Linked DNA regions of Marinobacterium aestuarii. Each later gene encodes a partner of the first gene's protein in a complex. Links are inferred from orthologs where the notes say so. Each region holds a gene or a part of one and is shown on either strand. Other genes may lie near its edges. The genes, in order: accC and accD.

What was found.
Region 2: the proteins of accC (region 1) and accD are in contact, whole or in part, in a solved structure (PDB 8UXZ), measured with the Escherichia coli proteins. The link is inferred for Marinobacterium aestuarii from one-to-one orthologs.

What each region holds. Positions count from the first base shown.
Region 1 is NZ_CP015839.1:3,940,269-3,949,553, forward strand. What follows is about bases 4,371-7,364. They hold accC (acetyl-CoA carboxylase biotin carboxylase subunit), read left to right. Parts: upstream 4,371-5,194; coding sequence 5,195-6,535; downstream 6,536-7,364. Other genes in these bases: aroQ (type II 3-dehydroquinate dehydratase), read left to right, coding at 4,371-4,616; accB (acetyl-CoA carboxylase biotin carboxyl carrier protein), read left to right, coding at 4,695-5,162; prmA (50S ribosomal protein L11 methyltransferase), read left to right, coding at 6,728-7,364. Outside these bases: A8C75_RS17135 (uracil-xanthine permease family protein), read right to left, coding at 1-416; upp (uracil phosphoribosyltransferase), read right to left, coding at 430-1,053; A8C75_RS17145 (hypoxanthine-guanine phosphoribosyltransferase), read left to right, coding at 1,382-1,942; A8C75_RS17150 (ParA family protein), read right to left, coding at 2,049-2,813; A8C75_RS17155 (DUF2333 family protein), read right to left, coding at 2,839-3,876; more of aroQ, read left to right, coding at 4,179-4,370; more of prmA, read left to right, coding at 7,365-7,621; A8C75_RS17180 (DUF3426 domain-containing protein), read left to right, coding at 7,625-9,061; tRNA dihydrouridine synthase DusB, read left to right, coding at 9,209-9,285. UniProt on the Escherichia coli protein: This protein is a component of the acetyl coenzyme A carboxylase complex; first, biotin carboxylase catalyzes the carboxylation of the carrier protein and then the transcarboxylase transfers the carboxyl group to form malonyl-CoA.
Region 2 is NZ_CP015839.1:2,926,605-2,935,708, forward strand. Bases 1-2,813 are described here. They hold accD (acetyl-CoA carboxylase, carboxyltransferase subunit beta), read right to left. Parts: upstream 1,933-2,813; coding sequence 1,069-1,932; downstream 1-1,068. Other genes in these bases: folC (bifunctional tetrahydrofolate synthase/dihydrofolate synthase), read right to left, coding at 1-976; trpA (tryptophan synthase subunit alpha), read right to left, coding at 1,973-2,776; trpB (tryptophan synthase subunit beta), read right to left, coding at 2,802-2,813. In the rest of the region: more of trpB, read right to left, coding at 2,814-3,992; A8C75_RS12830 (phosphoribosylanthranilate isomerase), read right to left, coding at 4,006-4,632; tRNA pseudouridine(38-40) synthase TruA, read right to left, coding at 4,684-5,529; A8C75_RS12840 (FimV/HubP family polar landmark protein), read right to left, coding at 5,534-8,392; A8C75_RS12845 (aspartate-semialdehyde dehydrogenase), read right to left, coding at 8,592-9,104.

The DNA.
Region 1 (9,285 bases):
ACCGCCACCGGCGCCAGCCCCAGGCCAATCACCATGATAATGGGGCCCGTCACCACCGGCGGCATCAGCCGATGAATAAAACCGACACCGCGAAGCTTCACCGCCAGCGACAGCAGCAGATACAGCATCCCGGCCGCCATAAGCCCGCCCATGGTGGCGGGAATGCCCCAGGTCTGGACGCCGTAGATGATGGGCGCGATAAAGGCGAAGGACGACGCCAGGAAGACCGGCACCGTCCGCTTGGTGGCGATCTGAAACAGCAGCGTGCCGGCACCGGCGGTAAACAAAGCAACGCTCGGATTCAGCCCGGTCAACAGCGGCACCAGCACCAGGGCACCGAAGGCCACGAACAGCATTTGCGAACCGGCCAGCGCACCGCGCCATCCGCTCAGGTGATATTCACCGTGGTGAGACATGGTTCAGTTCCCCTCAGGTACCGAAGATTTTGTCACCGGCGTCACCAAGACCCGGAATGATGTAGCCGTGTTCATCCAGGTGACTGTCAACGGACGCCGTGAAGATATCCACGTCCGGGTGTGCTTCCTGCACCTTCTTGAGACCTTCAGGTGCTGCCACCAGAATCAGCGTGCGGATACTGGTGCAACCCGCTTTCTTCAGCATATCGATGGTGGCGATCAGGGAACCGCCCGTCGCCAGCATTGGATCAATGATCAGCGCCATGCGCTCTTCAATATCGTTGGCCAGCTTTTCAAAGTACGGCACCGGCTCCAGGGTTGTCTCGTCACGGTACAGACCGACAACGGATATTTTGGCGGCGGGCACCAGTTCCAGCACGCCATCGAGCATGCCGATGCCGGCGCGCAGAATCGGCACCACGGTGATTTTCTTGCCCTTGATGCGCTCCGCCGTCATGGCGCCACACCAGCCGTCCACCTGATAGGTTTCCAGCTCCAGGTCTTTGGTCGCCTCGTAGGTCAGCAGACAGCCAACCTCAGACGCCAGCTGCCGGAAACTGCGGGTACTCAGACCGGCGGCCCGCATCAGACCCAGCTTGTGGCGGACCAGTGGGTGGCGGATTTCGTGAACGCTCATGCACAAACCTCTTTGACGACAGTTAGAATCCGCTCAGCAAGCCGGACCCCATGTTAAACCAGCGACCTGAAACCCGTGCCAGCACCAGGGCTGCCACCGGCATCGAACACAAAGGCGGCATCCTGCGAATACCGTCCCAGCCCCGATTTATACAGCAATTGTCGTGCCGGTCAGAAAATGTGGGTGCATCCTAGCCAAAAGGCGGGAATTTGTCATCCGCCGGTCGGCTTGCCATCTGACCGGTCAGTCAGTATTGTGAGCCCGATGAGCCGCACCGGGCCCATCGCCCGGCGCCTGAACACTTTTATCTATTCTGACGCCTGATCCCATGCCCAATACCGACCTGGACCATATCCGCGAGGTTTACGCCCAAGCGGACCTGCTGCACAGCGCCTGCGAGGTGGAAGCCGCCATCGACGCCATGGCCGACGCCATCAGCCTGACCCTGCACGATCGCAACCCCGTTCTCTTCAGCATCATGAACGGCGGCCTGGTGATTGGCGGCAAATTGCTGACACGGCTCGAATTCCCGCTCGAAGCCAGCTATCTGCACGCGACCCGTTATCGCAACAGCACCCGCGGCTTCGGGCTGGAATGGAAGGTCCCGCCCATGGTGGAGTTCAAGGACCGCCCGGTGCTGATCATCGACGACATTCTGGATGAAGGTCACACCCTGGCGGAAATCATCGACCACTTTGAGCGTGAAGGCGCCGCCGAGGTCTATACCGCGGTACTGGTCGACAAGATGCATGACCGCAAGGCGCGCCCGGGCATGAAGGCAGACTTCGTCGGCCTCAACGCCGAAGACCGCTACCTGTTTGGCTTTGGCATGGATTATCACGGTTACTGGCGCAATGCGCCGGGCATCTTCGCCGTCAAGGGCATGTAATCAAGGGGCAAGGAAGTTTCCGCCCGGGCTTGGGAGCCTGAACACAAAAAAGCCGACGATGGGCAACACTGCCCTCGCCGGCTTTTTTACGACAACCGTCTGAGTATCAGGGGTGCAGCTCGTCGAACAGGGCGACAAACTCCTGCGTCAGCTTGTGACTGGGTGCCATATGAATCAGCGGGCGCGACTCATTATGGGACTCACGCATCTTCACCGAGGATGATATCTTGCTGCTGAGCATTGGCAGATTTTCCGCCATCAGATCCGCCACCATCTTTTGCGGCAGGGTTGCCCGCGGCTGATACTGGTTCACCACTATGCCCTCGACCCGCAGCTGAGCGTTGTGGTCCTGCTGGGTTTCGCGCACATTATCCATCAGGCTGTACAGCGCCTGGCGGGCAAATTCGTCACAGTCAAACGGGATCAGGCAGCGATCCGCCGCCACCAGTGCAGACAGGGTGAAGAAGTTGAACGCCGGCGGCGTATCGATGTAAATGGCATCGTAGTCGTCCAGCTGACTCAGGGCATCGCGCAGCTTGTAGATCTTGTGCTTGGACTCGAGCTTGGCCTGCAGATCGGTAACATCCGGGTTGGACGGAATCAGAAACAGGTTTTCATAGGGCGTTTCGTGCACAAACTCATCGGGCCCGGCCGTCTTCAGCTGAAAGCTCAGCATCTGCTCGAAAAAGTCCCGGATATCCGTCTGGGTGTGGGCCGCGTTCTCGCCCAGCAGATAGTGGGTCGAGTTGCACTGTGGATCCAGGTCGATCACCAGCGTTTTCAGACCCCGGGTCGCGCTGATGGCGGCCAGGTTGGTGGTGATGCTGGATTTGCCCACACCGCCCTTCTGGTTAAAGACAACTCGTTTCATCGAATCCTGTTCTCCGAAATCGACATCATCCCTGCGACAGCAGTTTGCGCAGGTCGATGATGGCCGCATTAGCGCGGGAAATATAAGACGCCATCACCAGAGAGTGGTTGGCGACCAGACCGAACTCGCTGCCGTTCAGCACCATCGGACTCCAGATGGTTTCCTGGGTGGATTCGAGCTCGCGCACGATCTGCTCCAGACTCACACGGGCATTCTTCTTCTCCAGCGCGACGGCAAAATCAGCATCCACCGCCTGCAAAATATGAATCAGCGCCCAGGCTGTACCGCGAGCCTCATAGAAGACATCATCCAGTTCCAGCCAGGACGTCTGTATATCCTGTTCGGCCATGCCCTGGGTCGACTGGCGCGCATCGATTTCACCGGCCAGATCCGTATTCAGACGGCGTTGACCGACGCTGGCACTGAGGCGCTGCGACAGACTCCCCAGGCGAGTGGAAACATCCCCCAGCCAGTTGTTCAGGTTGTCGGCACGGGCATAAAACTGTGACTGGGTCTGGGCCGGGTCAGCCAGGCGCAGCTGATACTGGCGCATGTGCTTGACCGCCTTGCGGTATTCACCCTCGGTGGAGGGCAGCAGCCAGCTCTTGTTGTTGAAGTGCAGCAGCGGTTCGGCCTTCGCCAGGTCCCCATCTTCCGTTGACTGCGACTGCGAGCGACTGAAATCCTTGCGCAGGGCACGGCTCAGATCCCGCGCCTGTACCAGCACACCGAACTCCCAGTTGGGCACGTTATCGAGCCAGATACCCGGCGGCAGTCTGTCGTTACTCAGGTAGCCGCCCGGCTTGTTCAGCAGGGTTTCGACAATTTCGATCAGTGCACCACTGGTGTGCGAACCCACCGCAGGCGCGGCACCCTCATGGGGCACGGCCTTGGCCTCAACATCAAAACGCGCCGGTTCCCAGCTCCAGTACAGGCCCACCACCAGTGCGCTCAGTAAATAAAGCCCCAGCAATACGCCTATCCCCTTGAGCCAGGCCGAAGACCCAGGGCCCGCCGCTATCCGATCCCATATGCCCAGCCACCAACGCTGCAGTTTTTCCAATGCCGTTCCCTTAATAACCTGGATGTGCTCTGAATGCTGCACCGCACTATCACTGATTTGCCCAACAGCGTCAACGCCCGGCCCCCGGCACCCCGGCTGGGTTCTGGCGCAAAAAGCGCTCAATGGACAAAAAAACATCACCAATGATGGACAACAGACCGGGAAATCTAGGTTAACTTCGTTGAAATAGCCGCTAACGCCGCAAATTATGGCTTGCGATAGACACTGCCTCCGGATTCATGCAAACTATGCGATCTAACCTCCTGTATGTCGCAAGTCTGTTGATTTTTGAGGCTTTATTGATGGCAAAAATACTGGTGCTGCACGGCCCCAACCTGAACCTGCTCGGCACCCGGGAACCCGGAATTTACGGTGCTACCACGCTGGCGGACATCAACCGTTCGCTGGAAATGCAGGCACAGGCCGCCGGCCACCAGCTGAGCCATCTGCAAAGCAATGCCGAATATCAGCTGATCGACCGCATCCATGCTGCCCGGGATGAAGGCGTCGCCTTTATCATTATCAACCCGGCGGCATTCACCCATACCAGTGTCGCACTGCGCGATGCCCTGCTGGGGGTGGATATTCCGTTTTACGAAGTCCACCTGTCCAATGTGCACGCACGCGAGGCATTCCGGCACCATTCGTATTTTTCGGATGTCGCCAGGGGCGTGATCTGCGGCTTCGGCAGCCAGGGGTACAACTTTGCATTGCAGGCTGTCGTAGACGGTCTGGCATAACTCACGCGGGGTCTGATCGTCGCCGGACAGGCTCCTGAACCCACTTCCGCCACTTCAAGAATTTAAAAAGAGATCATAATGGATATCCGCAAAGTCAAAAAACTGATCGAACTGCTGGAAGAGTCCAACATCAACGAAATCGAAATCAAGGAAGGTGAAGAGTCCGTGCGCATCAGCCGCATGGCTCAGTCCGTCCCTGCCCAGATGATGATGCCGGCCGGCTACCCGCAGATGGCCATGGCGCCTGCGCCTGCTGCTGCTGCTGCCGCAGCACCCGTTGCTGTCGCTGAGCCTGCCGCGGCAGAATTTAACGGCCACGTTGTGCTCTCGCCGATGGTCGGCACCTTCTACCGTTCGCCGTCACCAAGCTCGCCACCCTTTGTTGAAGTGGGCAAGACCGTCAAGGCCGGTGATGTGATCTGCATCGTTGAAGCCATGAAGATGATGAACCAGATTGAAGCCGACAAGTCCGGCGTGATCGAAGCCATTCTGGTTGAAGAGGGCCAGCCGGTCGAATACGACCAGCCTCTCGTCACCATCGTCTAAGCGCCTCTTCGCCAGATCAAGGAATTTACCCGATGCTTGAAAAAGTCGTCATCGCCAACCGAGGCGAAATTGCGCTGCGAATTCTGCGAGCCTGCAAAGAGCTGGGTATCAAAACCGTCGCGGTGCACTCCGTTGCTGACCGTGACCTGATGCATGTGCGCCTGGCAGACGAGGCCGTCTGCATTGGCCCGGCTCCGTCCAAAAACAGCTACCTGAACATTCCGGCGATCATCAGCGCCGCCGAAGTGACCGATGCCAGCGGTATTCACCCCGGCTACGGCTTCCTGGCGGAAAATGCCAACTTCGCCGAACAGGTTGAACGGTCAGGCTTCAAGTTCATTGGCCCAAGTTCCGAAACCATCCGCCTGATGGGCGACAAGGTTTCAGCCATCAGGGCCATGAAAAAGGCCAAGGTACCGACAGTGCCGGGCTCCGATGGCCCGCTGCCCGAAGACGCCGATGAAGTTCACGCCATCGCCCGCCGTATCGGCTACCCGGTGATCATCAAGGCCGCCTCCGGTGGTGGTGGTCGCGGCATGCGCGTTGTCCACACGGAAGCGGCACTGCTGAATTCCATCCATGTTACCCAGTCCGAAGCTGCCGCCGCCTTTGGCGACGATACGGTCTACATGGAGAAGTTCCTCGAGAACCCGCGCCACGTGGAAGTCCAGGTTCTGGCCGATGGCCAGGGCAATGCGATTCACCTGTATGACCGCGACTGCTCCATGCAGCGCCGTCACCAGAAGGTGGTTGAGGAAGCGCCCGCGCCCCATATCGACGAAGAGGCGCGCCAGCGCGTGCTGAAGTCCTGCGTGGATGCCTGCATCACCATCGGCTACCGCGGCGCCGGCACCTTCGAGTTCCTGTATGAAAACGGTCACTTCTACTTTATCGAAATGAACACCCGCGTTCAGGTTGAGCATCCGGTCACCGAAATGATCACCGGCGTCGATATCGTCAAGGAACAGCTGCGTATCGCCTCCGGCCTGCCGCTGTTCTACAAGCAGGAAGATATAGTCGTACGCGGACATTCCTTTGAATGCCGCATCAACGCCGAAGACCCCAAAACCTTCCTGCCAAGCCCCGGCACCGTGAAGCACTTTCACACGCCGGGCGGTTTTGGCATCAGGGTCGATTCGCATCTGTACAACGGCTACACAGTGCCGCCGCACTACGACTCACTGGTCGCCAAGCTGATCACCTTCGGTGACAGCCGTGAAATCGCCCTGACCCGCATGCGCAATGCACTGGACGAAATGCTGGTAGAAGGCATTCGCACCAACATCCCGCTGCATCAGGAGATCGTGCGCGACACCAACTTCGCCCAGGGTGGTGTGAATATTCACTACCTGGAGAAGAAACTGGGTCTGTAAAGTCCCAGGACCACAGCCTGCCGGAATTCCTGCGCGAATCCCGGCAGGCCCGAAAAGCCCGCACTCGCGGGCTTTTGCGTATAGAGCGCAACATCTTTGCGGTGCAATGCGTAGCACGGGAAAGCCGCAAGGTTTCCTGTGTCGCATGAATCAGCCATACTCAGCTATAACACTTACGAATACGGATCCGCCATGCCCTGGCTACAAATCAAGCTCTCCATCGAACCGGACGCCGCCGAGCAGTATGAGGACATTCTGCTGGCCGCCGGTTGCGCCGCCGTCACCTACCAGGACTCGGCCGACGAGCCCATTTTCGAACCGGACCTGGGCACTACGCCACTGTGGTCGAACACCACCATCACAGGCCTGTTCGCTACCGAACATGACCTGGAAGAGACCACCCGCTTCGTGCACCAGGCACATGAGCAGCTCTTCGCCGGCACCCCCATGCCAGAGCTCAAGGCTGAAATCCTTGAAGACAAGGACTGGGAGCGGGAGTGGATGGTCAACTATCACCCCATGCGTTTTGGGCAGCGCCTGTGGGTGTGCCCGAGCTGGCGCGAAGCGCCTGATCCCGATGCCGTCAACATGATGCTGGACCCGGGCCTCGCCTTCGGAACCGGCACCCACCCCACCACGGCACTCTGCCTGGAATGGCTGGACGGCGAGCCGCTGGAAGGCAAACAGGTTATCGACTACGGCTGCGGCTCCGGCATTCTGGGCATTGCCTCCCTGCTGCTGGGTGCACGCCATGTGCTGGCGGTCGATATAGACGTCCAGGCGCTGCAGGCAACCAACAGCAATCTGGAGCGCAACAAGCTCGACCCCGCGCGCCTGCACACCTGTCTGCCACCTGCGGCACCGGAACTCGAAGCCGACCTGCTGGTCGCCAACATCCTCGCAGGCCCGCTGGTCGAACTGGCACCGACACTGGCCGCACGTGTGCGCAGCGGCGGACGCATCGCGCTTTCAGGTCTGCTGGAACGTCAGGCCGGCGATATTGGCGCCGCCTACGGTCAGTGGTTCAAACTGGATCCGGTTGCTGAACGCGAAGGCTGGATCAGGATCTCCGGCACGAGGTTATAACCCATGAACGGCGGCATCGTCACCGAATGTCCGGAGTGTGAAACACGCTTCAATGTCAGCGATGGCCAGCTCAGGCTGGCCGATGGCAAGGTTCGATGCGGTGCCTGCCTGCGGGTATTCGATGCCCGGGCACACCAACCCTACACCGGGACACAACACTCACAGCCTGACACCAGCAGCGGTGGTAATGCCGAAGAAGGACCCGCGCCGCAGGAATACTCGCTGCATGTGCGCTATGCGCAAGCTCCCAAGGTCAGCTCGGCGGCACAAGCACAGCGTCCAGCAGAGCCGGTGAATCCGGTGGACGACCCGGCCGTCTTTGACCCCGATGCACCATTGGAAGTCAGCAGCCCCGCCGAAGCTCCACAGGATCGACCGCAGCGCAACTGGCGCAGGACTGCCCCCCAGAAGCCCTCGACACCCATTCCGATCGCCAGCTTTCTGCGCACACCGGCACAGGATGCTCCATCTGAAGAGCTGCCTGAACAGACACCCATCACGCAGCCAGGCACGCACAAGCCCCCAGCCACCGGCGAATACGGCCCGCACAGTATCACCGAACCCGCGTCTGCCCCCATTGCAGCTGGCGAACCCGCCTGTGACCAGGGCGGGCCGGCCGAGAAGGTCGCTCTTGCTGAACTTGAGCCTGAGCCTGTCGTGGAATTGGCTTCTGCCCCCCCTATGCCTGCTCACAGTTCACAGGAACAGGAACAGGAACAGGAACAGCCTGCTCCCTCTAGCACACAGCCTGAGCCTGCCATCATTACGGCGACCGAAGCCGACAGCCCGCCTGCACATGCACAGCCCAGGCCCCCCGCAGCGCCCGTGCAGACTGAATTTCAGCCGGTGCCACAGGTCGCACCGCAACCACACTCGACGCCCCAGCCACAGGGGCTGGCCGCACTGCAGGATCTGCACGCCGAACCACTGGAGCTTAGGCACCCGGTAACGCCCACAACCCCCGGCGCCGTGCTCGGCTGGAGCCTTGGCTGCCTTGCAGCCGCTGTACTGCTGACCTCACAGCTGGCCTGGTTCAATCGTATCGAGTGGTCCCGCGAACCGCTGCTGGCAGACGCCTATGACATTTTGTGTCATCAGCTTGAGTGTGCCATACCGCCCTACCAGGCGGTGGAGCTGATTCACAACCGTCAGCTGGTCGTGCGGGCTCACCCCCGCTATGAGGATGCCCTCAGCATCGACCTGCTGCTGGAAAACACCGCGAGTTTCCGCCAGCCCTTCCCCGCCATCGAGCTGAGCTTTTCCGACATTCGCGGTCGTACCGTCGCCCGTCGCGTGCTACAACCGCAGGACTATCTGGACGATATACTGGACCCGCTGAAGATGCCGAATTCGCAGCCATTCCAGGTCAATCTGGCGATACTGGATCCGGGCCGGCGCGCCGTCAGCTATGAGGTTCAGCTAGCACCAGCCCAGCTTTAGCGCAAGCGCGTTTTTGTTCATTTTTTCATCAGATACGGGTTGGACGCGTTCGCCTGAAGCGGTATCATTGCCCACCTTCCTTGAGTGAACCAGGTTCGAAGCCCATTTGGGTTTTGCGGTGTTTTTTTCTCTGAAAAAAGGTCCTCCATGTTCCGAATCGGCCCCTATACCATTGACAGTCAGGTAATTCTGGCACCAATGGCAGGTGTTACCGACAGACCCTT
Region 2 (9,104 bases), 1.0 Mb from region 1 along the record:
CGATCGGCGGCGATTTCGCCAGACGCCCGGCGATATACTGCGCCGCCTGGGGGTTGTGGGCCACATCCAGAATACATTCAGTGTCGCCAAGCATCAGCCGCTGCATGCGCCCGGTCATGGCGGCGTTGCGCAGCGCAGATTCTATGCTGCTGCGCGCAGGCGCATCGAGCAGCAGATGCAGCACCTGCAGCGCCGTGGCGGCATTGGGCAACGGCAGCCCGGGCAATGGCAGATAATGAAACTCAACGGACTCGCCCTGCAGATTGCGACCCTGCCAGTGCCAGCCTTGCGCCTGCTCCAGGTAGGTAAAACTGTCACCCACCTGATACAGCCTGGCACCGAGCTGATCCGCCGCCTGCGCTACCGTTACCGGAGGTTCGGGATCACCGCACACCGCCGGCGTATCAGCACGGAAGATACCCGCCTTCTCGCGACCAATCAGCTCGCGGGTATCCCCCAGCCAGTCAGTGTGATCCAGCGCGATACTGGTAACCACTGCCACCTGGGGATCGACGATATTCACCGCATCCAGGCGCCCGCCAAGGCCCACTTCGAGCAGCACCACCTGCGGTGCCTGCTGCGAGAAGATTTTTAATGCCGCCAGAGTGCCGTACTCGAAATAGGTCAGCGGAATCTCGCCACGCGCAATCTCAACCGCCGCAAAGGCATCACAGAGTGCCGCGTCGGACGCTTCGGCACCATTGATGCGCACACGCTCGTTATAGCGCAGGAAATGCGGCGAGCTATAGCAGCCCGTGCTGTAACCGGCCTCGCGCAGCATGCAGTCGAGAAATGTCTGGGTCGAACCCTTGCCATTGGTACCGGCAATGGTCACGACCTTGCTGCGGGAAAAATCCAGCTCAAGCCTGGCGGCAACGTCGCGCACACGATCCAGCCCCAGCTCGATGTCACTGGGATGACAGGCTTCGATATGCTCAAGCCATTCGTTCAGAGTCTCAGGAGTACCCGATAACATCAGTCTCTACCCGCTAAAAGCTAAACCGGGGTCAGCCGCACCGCCCGATCAATGATCAGCGGCCCGGCGACCCCGGATTCAAAAACGCTGAATCAGGCTTCGCTGTAATGCGTAAGCTTGCGCAACAGCCCACTGATACGCTCACGCAGTTCCTTGCGATGGATAATCATATCCACCTGACCGTGTTCGAGCAGGAACTCGCTGCGCTGGAAACCTTCTGGCAGTTTCTCTCGCACCGTTTGCTCGATAACGCGCGGACCGGCGAAACCAATCAGCGCCTTGGGCTCGGCGATATTCAGATCGCCCAGCATGGCCAGGCTAGCAGAAACACCGCCGTAGACAGGATCCGTGAGGACCGAGAAATACGGAATGCCGGCCTGGCGCATTTTTTCCAGCGCCGCGCTGGTTTTGGCCATTTGCATCAAGGACGTCAGCGCCTCCTGCATACGGGCACCACCGGAGGCCGCAAAGCAGATCAGCGGAATACCCTCTTCCATGCAGACATTGGCCGCGCGCACGAAACGCTCGCCGACCACGGCGCCCATGGAACCGCCCATAAAACGGAACTCGAACGCCACCGCCACCACCGGCATGCCATCGAGCTCACCCCGCATGGCCACCAGCGCATCCTTCTCGCCGGTTTCTTTCTGCGCTGCCGACAAGCGATCCTTGTACTTCTTGGAGTCGCGGAATTTCAGGCGATCGACCGGTTCCACTTCGGCGCCAATTTCTCGCAGGTTGTCGGCATCGAGGAACATTTCCAGACGCTTGCGAGCCCCCACACGCATGTGGTGATTGCACTTGGGGCAGACATTCAGATTCTTGTCCAGCTCCGGGCGATACAGCACCGCTTCGCATTTGGGACACTTTTTCCACAGGCCTTCCGGCACGTTGGACCGGCGGCTCTCGGCGTTGCGAGCCAGTGAAGGGACAATTTTTTCCAGCCAGTTACTCATTTTGCTCCATCCCCTGTGCGGGAAAACTGTTCAACGATCTTCAGGCATCCATGGCGGCACGCATGCCGGCAATAATACGGGATACCTGCTCGGGAATCTGCTGCGGCTGTGTCGCCAGTTCAGCAATGCGATTGACCAGCACGCTGCCGACGATCACACCATCGGCGATCTGGGACACGGCGCGGGCCGAGGCATCGTCACGGATACCGAAACCTACGCCCAGCGGCATATCGGTGTGACGACGCACCTGTTTCAGTTTTTCTTCCACCGCCGCCACATCCAGCGCCGCGGAACCGGTCACGCCCTTGAGGGACACATAGTAGATATAACCACTGCCCTTTTCACACACCGACTTGATGCGGGACTCATCGGTGGTCGGCGCCAGCAGATAAATCACGTCGATCTCGGCGGCACGCATAACCTCGATAAAGTCATCGGACTCTTCCGGCGGCAAGTCGACCGTCAGAATGCCATCAACACCGGCCGCCTTGGCGCGGGTCGCGAAACTCTCATACCCCAGCACTTCAACAGTATTGAGGTAGCCCATCAGCACGATCGGTGTCTGGCTGTCGGTTGTACGGAACTGCGCCACCATGTCGAGTACGTCCAGCAGACGGGTACCGTGGGACAGCGCGCGCTCACAGGCCAGCTGAATCACCGGGCCATCCGCCATGGGGTCGGAAAAAGGAACACCCAGCTCCAGAATATCGGCACCGGCTTCAACCATGGCGTGCAGCAGCGGCACTGTCACCGCGGGCGACGGGTCGCCTGCGGTCACATAGGGAATCAGCGCCTTGCGCCCGGCGGTCTCAAGACGGGCGAAACAGTCTTTAATACGACTCATGTCAATCTGTACTCCAGCAGTGCGCTCAGACGTCGATACCATCGAGGCTGGCCACGGTGTGAATATCCTTGTCGCCGCGTCCGGACAGGTTGACGACGATAAACTGGTCTTCGCGCATGGTGCGGGCAAGCTTGAGCGCGTAGGCCACGGCGTGACTGGACTCCAGTGCCGGCATGATGCCCTCAACCCTGGTCAGGGTACGGAAGGCCGCCAGGGCTTCATCATCGGTGGCATCAACGTATTCAGCGCGACCGGTATCTTTCAGCCAGGCATGCTCAGGTCCGACGCCGGGGTAATCAAGGCCCGCGGAAACTGAATGGGTACCCAGAATCTGACCGGCGTCATCTTCCATCAGATAGGTGCGATTGCCGTGCAGTACGCCAGGACGACCCGCCGACAGCGGCGCCGCATGCTGACCCGAGGCAATGCCGTAGCCGCCCGCTTCCACACCGTACATGCGCACATCACCATCTTCGATAAAGGGATGGAACAGACCTATGGCATTGGAGCCACCACCGACGCAGGCCACCAGCGCATCCGGCAGACGACCCACCTGATCCAGGCTCTGCTGGCGGGCTTCACGACCGATAATGCACTGAAAATCACGCACCAGCTTGGGGTAAGGATGCGGACCTGCGGCAGTACCAATGATGTAGTAAGTGGTATCGACGTTGGTGACCCAGTCGCGCATGGCTTCGTTCATGGCGTCTTTGAGCGTGCGGGTACCGGACTCCACCGGCACTACCGTCGCGCCCAGCAGCTTCATGCGATAGACGTTCAGCGCCTGGCGGCGCACGTCTTCGATACCCATGTACACCACACACTCAAGACCCAGGCGCGCCGCCACTGTGGCAGAAGCCACACCGTGCTGACCGGCACCGGTTTCGGCGATGATACGCGGCTTGCCCATTTTCTTGGCGATCAGAGCCTGGCCGATAGTGTTGTTCACCTTGTGGGCGCCGGTGTGGTTCAGGTCTTCACGCTTGAGATAAATCTGTGCGCCGCCATTTTCCCGTGACAGGCGTTCGGCATGATAGAGCGGCGACGGACGGCCCACATAGTGCGCCAGATCCTTGTCGAACTCTGCCTGAAACTCCGGGTCCTGACGCAGGGATTCGTAGGTACTTTCCAGATCCTGGAGGGCACCAATCAGCGTTTCGGAAACGAAACGACCGCCGTAGGGACCAAAATGTCCGCGGTCGTCCGGTAACTGCATCAGTGCAGCCAGTTCAGCTTTTGTCGGCACGTGCCACCTCTTCGATAAACTGTTTCAGCTTATTGTGATCTTTGATCCCCTTCGCCGCTTCAACGCCTCCACTGACGTCCACGGCAAAAGGGTTGACCTGCGCTATGGCAGATCGAATATTGTCCGGATTCAGCCCGCCCGCCAGTATGATCTGCGGCCGCACCGAGACTGGAATGCGCGCCCAGTCAAACGCCTCGCCGGTGCCTCCTGGCACGCCGGCCCTATAGGCATCCAGCAGAATACCCCGGGCGCCGGCATAGTCCTGCATGACAGCAACGATATCAAGGCCTGGCTTCATGCGCAGCGCCTTGATATAGGGCCGCCCAAAGCCTGCACAAAAATCCGCCGACTCATTGCCGTGAAACTGCAGCAGGTCTATGCCGGTCGTCGCCACAACCTGCTCCACGTATTCCGGGCTTGCATCGACAAACAATGCCGTCGTCGTCACGAAGGCGGGCAGGTCCGCAATAATGCGGGCTGCTACCTCGGGTGTCACATGGCGCGGGCTTTTGGCATAAAACACAAATCCCAGCGCATGGGCGCCGAGCCGAACCGCCGCCTGCGCATCATCCAGACGAGTAATACCGCAAATCTTGACGCGTGTAGTCACGACCGTGGCTTCCTGAAAACGCACGATAATACCAGAAGGACCGGGCTAAAGTCAGTCCGCCCCGCCCAGGAAATAGGGCCCCAGCGGCGATGGCGGCAGCTTGAAATGTTCCGGATAGCGCACATCGACGAAATAGAGCCCATGGGGCGGCGCCGTAATGCCGCCCTTGCGCCTGTCCCGCGCCTGCAACACGTCCTGCGCCCATTCGGGCTCAGCCTCGCCGGCACCCACGGTCATGAGCACACCGGCAATATTGCGCACCATGTGATGCAAGAACGCATTGGCCTGCACATCGATGACAATCAGCTCACCGGCACGGTAAACCTGCAGCACACGCACTTCCCGCACAGGACTCTTGGCCTGACAGCCAATGGCGCGATAGGAAGTGAAATCGTGTTCGCCAACCAGGTATGTTGCCGCCGCATTCATGCGCGCAAGATCAAGCCTTTTGTGGGTCCAGGTCACGCCGCGGGCCAGCAGCGCAGGTTTCACTGGAGCCGAGCGAATCAGATAGCGGTAACGTCGCTCCCGGGCGCTGAAGCGGGCATGAAAACTATCATCCATCTGGCGTGCCCACTGGATGGCGATATCATCCGGCAGATTAGTATTGGTCCCCAGCACCCAGGCGCGTTCATCACGCTTGGCCGTCGTATCGAAATGAATGATCTGGTAGCTGCCACTGACGCCGGCATCGGTACGCCCGGCGCAGACGACATTAACCGGCTCGTTGGCGACCCGGCTAAGCGCCTTCTCCACCGTTTCCTGAACACTGGGCACATTGTTGGTTTTCTGTGTCTGCCAGCCCCGGTAGGCGAAGCCGGCATATTCGACACAGAGCGCATAACGGACGGGGGCGATCGAAATCGCCCCCGTAGTAGTTTCTATTTCAGACTTCATGAACTTACGCTATAGACTCCATCAGTTTGCGAGCTTCCTGTTGCTGGACGTCACTGCCGTCGCTCAGTATTTCACTCAGTATATCCTTGGCACCGTCGCGGTCTTCCATATCGATATAGGCGCGGGCCAGGTCAAGCTTGGTTTCGACCTCGTCGGTACCCTCCAGGAAGCCCATGTCATCGAAGCCGCGATCTTCGTCATCGGCGCCGCTGTCGTCAAGCGCGATATCGTCATCCACTGAGCCCAGCAACGCTTCCAACTCGGTATCCAGATCCATCTCGTCGTCGATGGTGACATCCATCTCATCCGCGTCCGCATCACTGCCGGATTCAGACTCCAGCGCGGCCAGCATGGCATCCAGATCATCGTCAGCATTTTCAGCCAGCACTATGGCATCGGTATCATCCTGATCATCGGCATCCAGATTTTCCGCCAGCAGGGCATCTAGCTCATCCAGCGGCTCGCCTGCAACAGCCTCTTCGGCCAGCTCAGCCTGCTCTGCATCGCTCGCCTCTGGCGGATTGAACACCAGTTCATCGTCCAGTTCGAACTCAAGCGCATCCTCTGCAGGTGCAGCGGCGTCACTGTTTGGGGCAGTATCAATGGCCGCCTCGAGCTCTGCAGCTTCAACGCTTTTAGCAGCAAAACCTTCAGCGTCCTGCCCCTGTGCAGTAGCGCTGGAGAACTCGACCTCGGAAACAGACTCGGCGCCCTCTTCAGCCCTGGCTGCGTGCGCATCGCCCGACCCCGCTGTCAGATCCATCAAGTCATCATCCTGCGACAAATCCAGCGGTGCGACCTGGTTAAGGCGATAATCCAGCTCGTCACTCTCTGTTTCTGTATCGCTGTCGCTGGCGTCGACCTTGTCACCCGGACGGTAGTCAGAGACTTCCTCTTCCGCCGACTTGGGGACATTGCTGCCCGCAATCACCGAATCGAGCCCCAGGCTTTCCAGCGTGTCTTCAGGCTCATCAAAGACTTCAACCTCGCCTCCCAGCTGCCCCATGCCCGAGCGCAGATCAGCCCGTTCGGCATCGGCCTCATCGCCGTTGGCAGGCCCGAGCAAATCATCCAGACTTTCATCGAAGTCGTCATCAACCCCGGCGATCTGATCCTGAACCGGCATGTCTTCCTCGAAGTCCGTATCCAGGCTCAGGTCGAACTCGTCGTCGTCGAACAACGGCCGATCGGACGAAACTGCGGTGACTGCGGCGGCCGGTGCCGTCTGCATCTCGTCGGCAAGTTCCAGATCCAGGTCCAGATCAAAATCGTCCGTATCATCCGCTACGCTGGCATGGGAAGCCTCGAATTCCGCCTTGGCATCACGGGCGTCCTGATCCAGCTCCTCGTCAGCAATCCAGACAGCCGTTGCGCCCGCTGCTGCACCCGCTGCTGCAGCAACAGCGCCACCTGCCAGCGCGCTGTCTGGCGCATCGCCGGCCTTGGACGCCGGCGCCTCAGGTGCCTCTTCAGCAGCGTCTTCAATCACCTCATCATCTTCACGCCGCTTGCGCCCAAGGGCCAGCAGCCCCACCAGCAAGCCGCCGATGACCGCCCCCAGACCCGCCATGTAGGCCGGCGTTTGCAATATAGTTTCAACCAGACCAGAGGGGCTCTCAGGGGTCGCCTTGGCGGGCGCTGCAGGCACTGCCGCGACGGGCTGAACCTGCTGCAGCTGATCCTGCAACGCAGCCAGCTGCTGGTCCTTGAGTTCCAACAGGCGCTGCAGGGTTTCCATCTGCTGCGAAATGGCGGTGAGTTTGTCATTAAGTTCAGTATTGTCACGTTCGATCTTGTCGACCGACTCCTGGGTCACTGCGAGGCGATTCTCGAGCTCCTCATTGCGTCGCAGCAGCTCGGCTTTTTCAGGATCAGCGACGGGCGCTTCGACCACCTTGCTGGCACCTGCTTCGTCCTGCACCGGCGCGACCTGCCCCTGGTCAGGCGCACTTAAAATTTTCAGCTGCCCCGCATCGGCCACAGCCGATGTCGGCTGAGAATCAGCCGGGGCTAGCGGCTTTTTTTTTGAGCCATCTTCCTGCGGAGCGCTCGGCGCGGGTGCCGCCGATCCTGCTTTCCAGCGCTGCATCTGACGCGCCACTTCATTGGTGGCTTCCCGGGCACTGAGCGCCTGCACTTCATTCAGACTCGGCAGTTCGAGCACTACGCCGGCTTTGAGGAAATTGATATTGGAACTGGGAAATGCCTGTGGATTCTTGCGCTGCAACGCCAGCATCATCTGATTGATACTGGTGCCAGCGCCGGGCGAATGACGCTTGGCCAGCCCCCCTAGCGTATCGTTGGTTTCAACGAAGACCTCGGTCTGAGCATTCATGTTGCTGCGGATATTATTGGCCGGCGGACGGGCGCGCGAGGGTGCCGCAAACACCGGCTGCGGAGCAGGTACGCTACTCCGGCTTGCCTGTGCAGGCACAGGCGTGGCACTGCCGCCAACGGGTGCAGCCTGGAAGGCCGGCGGGTCCAGCAGCACCGTATACTCGCGTACGAGCCGGCCATTAGGCCAGTTGACCTCCACCAGCAGATTCAGAAAGGGCTCACGCACAGGACGGCTTGATGTCAGCCGAATGCTGCCGGTACCGTTCTGATTGATATTGACCGAAAATTGAACATCGGAAAGCAGCCGGGAGCGATCGATACCCGCCATCGCAAACTGATCCAGGTCCGCCATCTTTGGCACCACCTGCAATGGATCCAGATCGCGTACCTGCAGCAACTGAATTTCCGCATCGAGCGGCTCATTCAAGGCTGACTTGATTCGGATTTGGCCCAGACCCAAGGCATGTGCCTGACTGGCCCCCAGAACTCCCGCTACAGCTAGACTTAAAGCAAGTTTGCGCAACATCTGCTTGTTCCTTTTGTCCACTGTCTGATTACGCCATCAAATCAGACAGTTGCGATTCCGAATATCGAACAGAGTATTATTTATAAAGTAGGAAACGGTCAAGGAAAGCACCGGACAGAAGCGCTTTATTAGCCTGCAGGCCACTTCCTTCAGGAAAAAATAGCATTAAAAAAGGGCCGCAGCCCTTTTCAATCCGATTTTACAGTCCCGCCTGGACCAGCAACTCGGCAATCTGCACTGCGTTCAGGGCCGCCCCCTTGCGCAGGTTGTCCGATACAACCCACATATCAATGCCATTTTCGCTGGAAATATCTTCACGAATACGGCTCACGAAGACCGCATCCTTGCCCGTCGCCTCGGTCACCGGCGTAGCCCAACCACCGTCAACCGCTTCGTCAATCACCTCAACACCGGGCGCCATCTGCAGCATTTCGCGCACTTCAAGCGCACTGATCTGCTCGCGAGTTTCGATATGCACCGCTTCGCTGTGACCAAAGAACACCGGCACACGCACACAGGTCGGATTCACGCCGATGTCGTCATCTTCGAGGATCTTGCGCGTCTCATTGACCATTTTCATTTCTTCGTGCGTATAACCGTTATCGTCAAAACCGTCGATTTGCGGCAGCACGTTGAAAGCCATTTGTTTGGGGAAAACCTGCACATCGATATCCTGCCCATTGAGCAGCAGCGCCGTCTGGCGCGCCAGCTC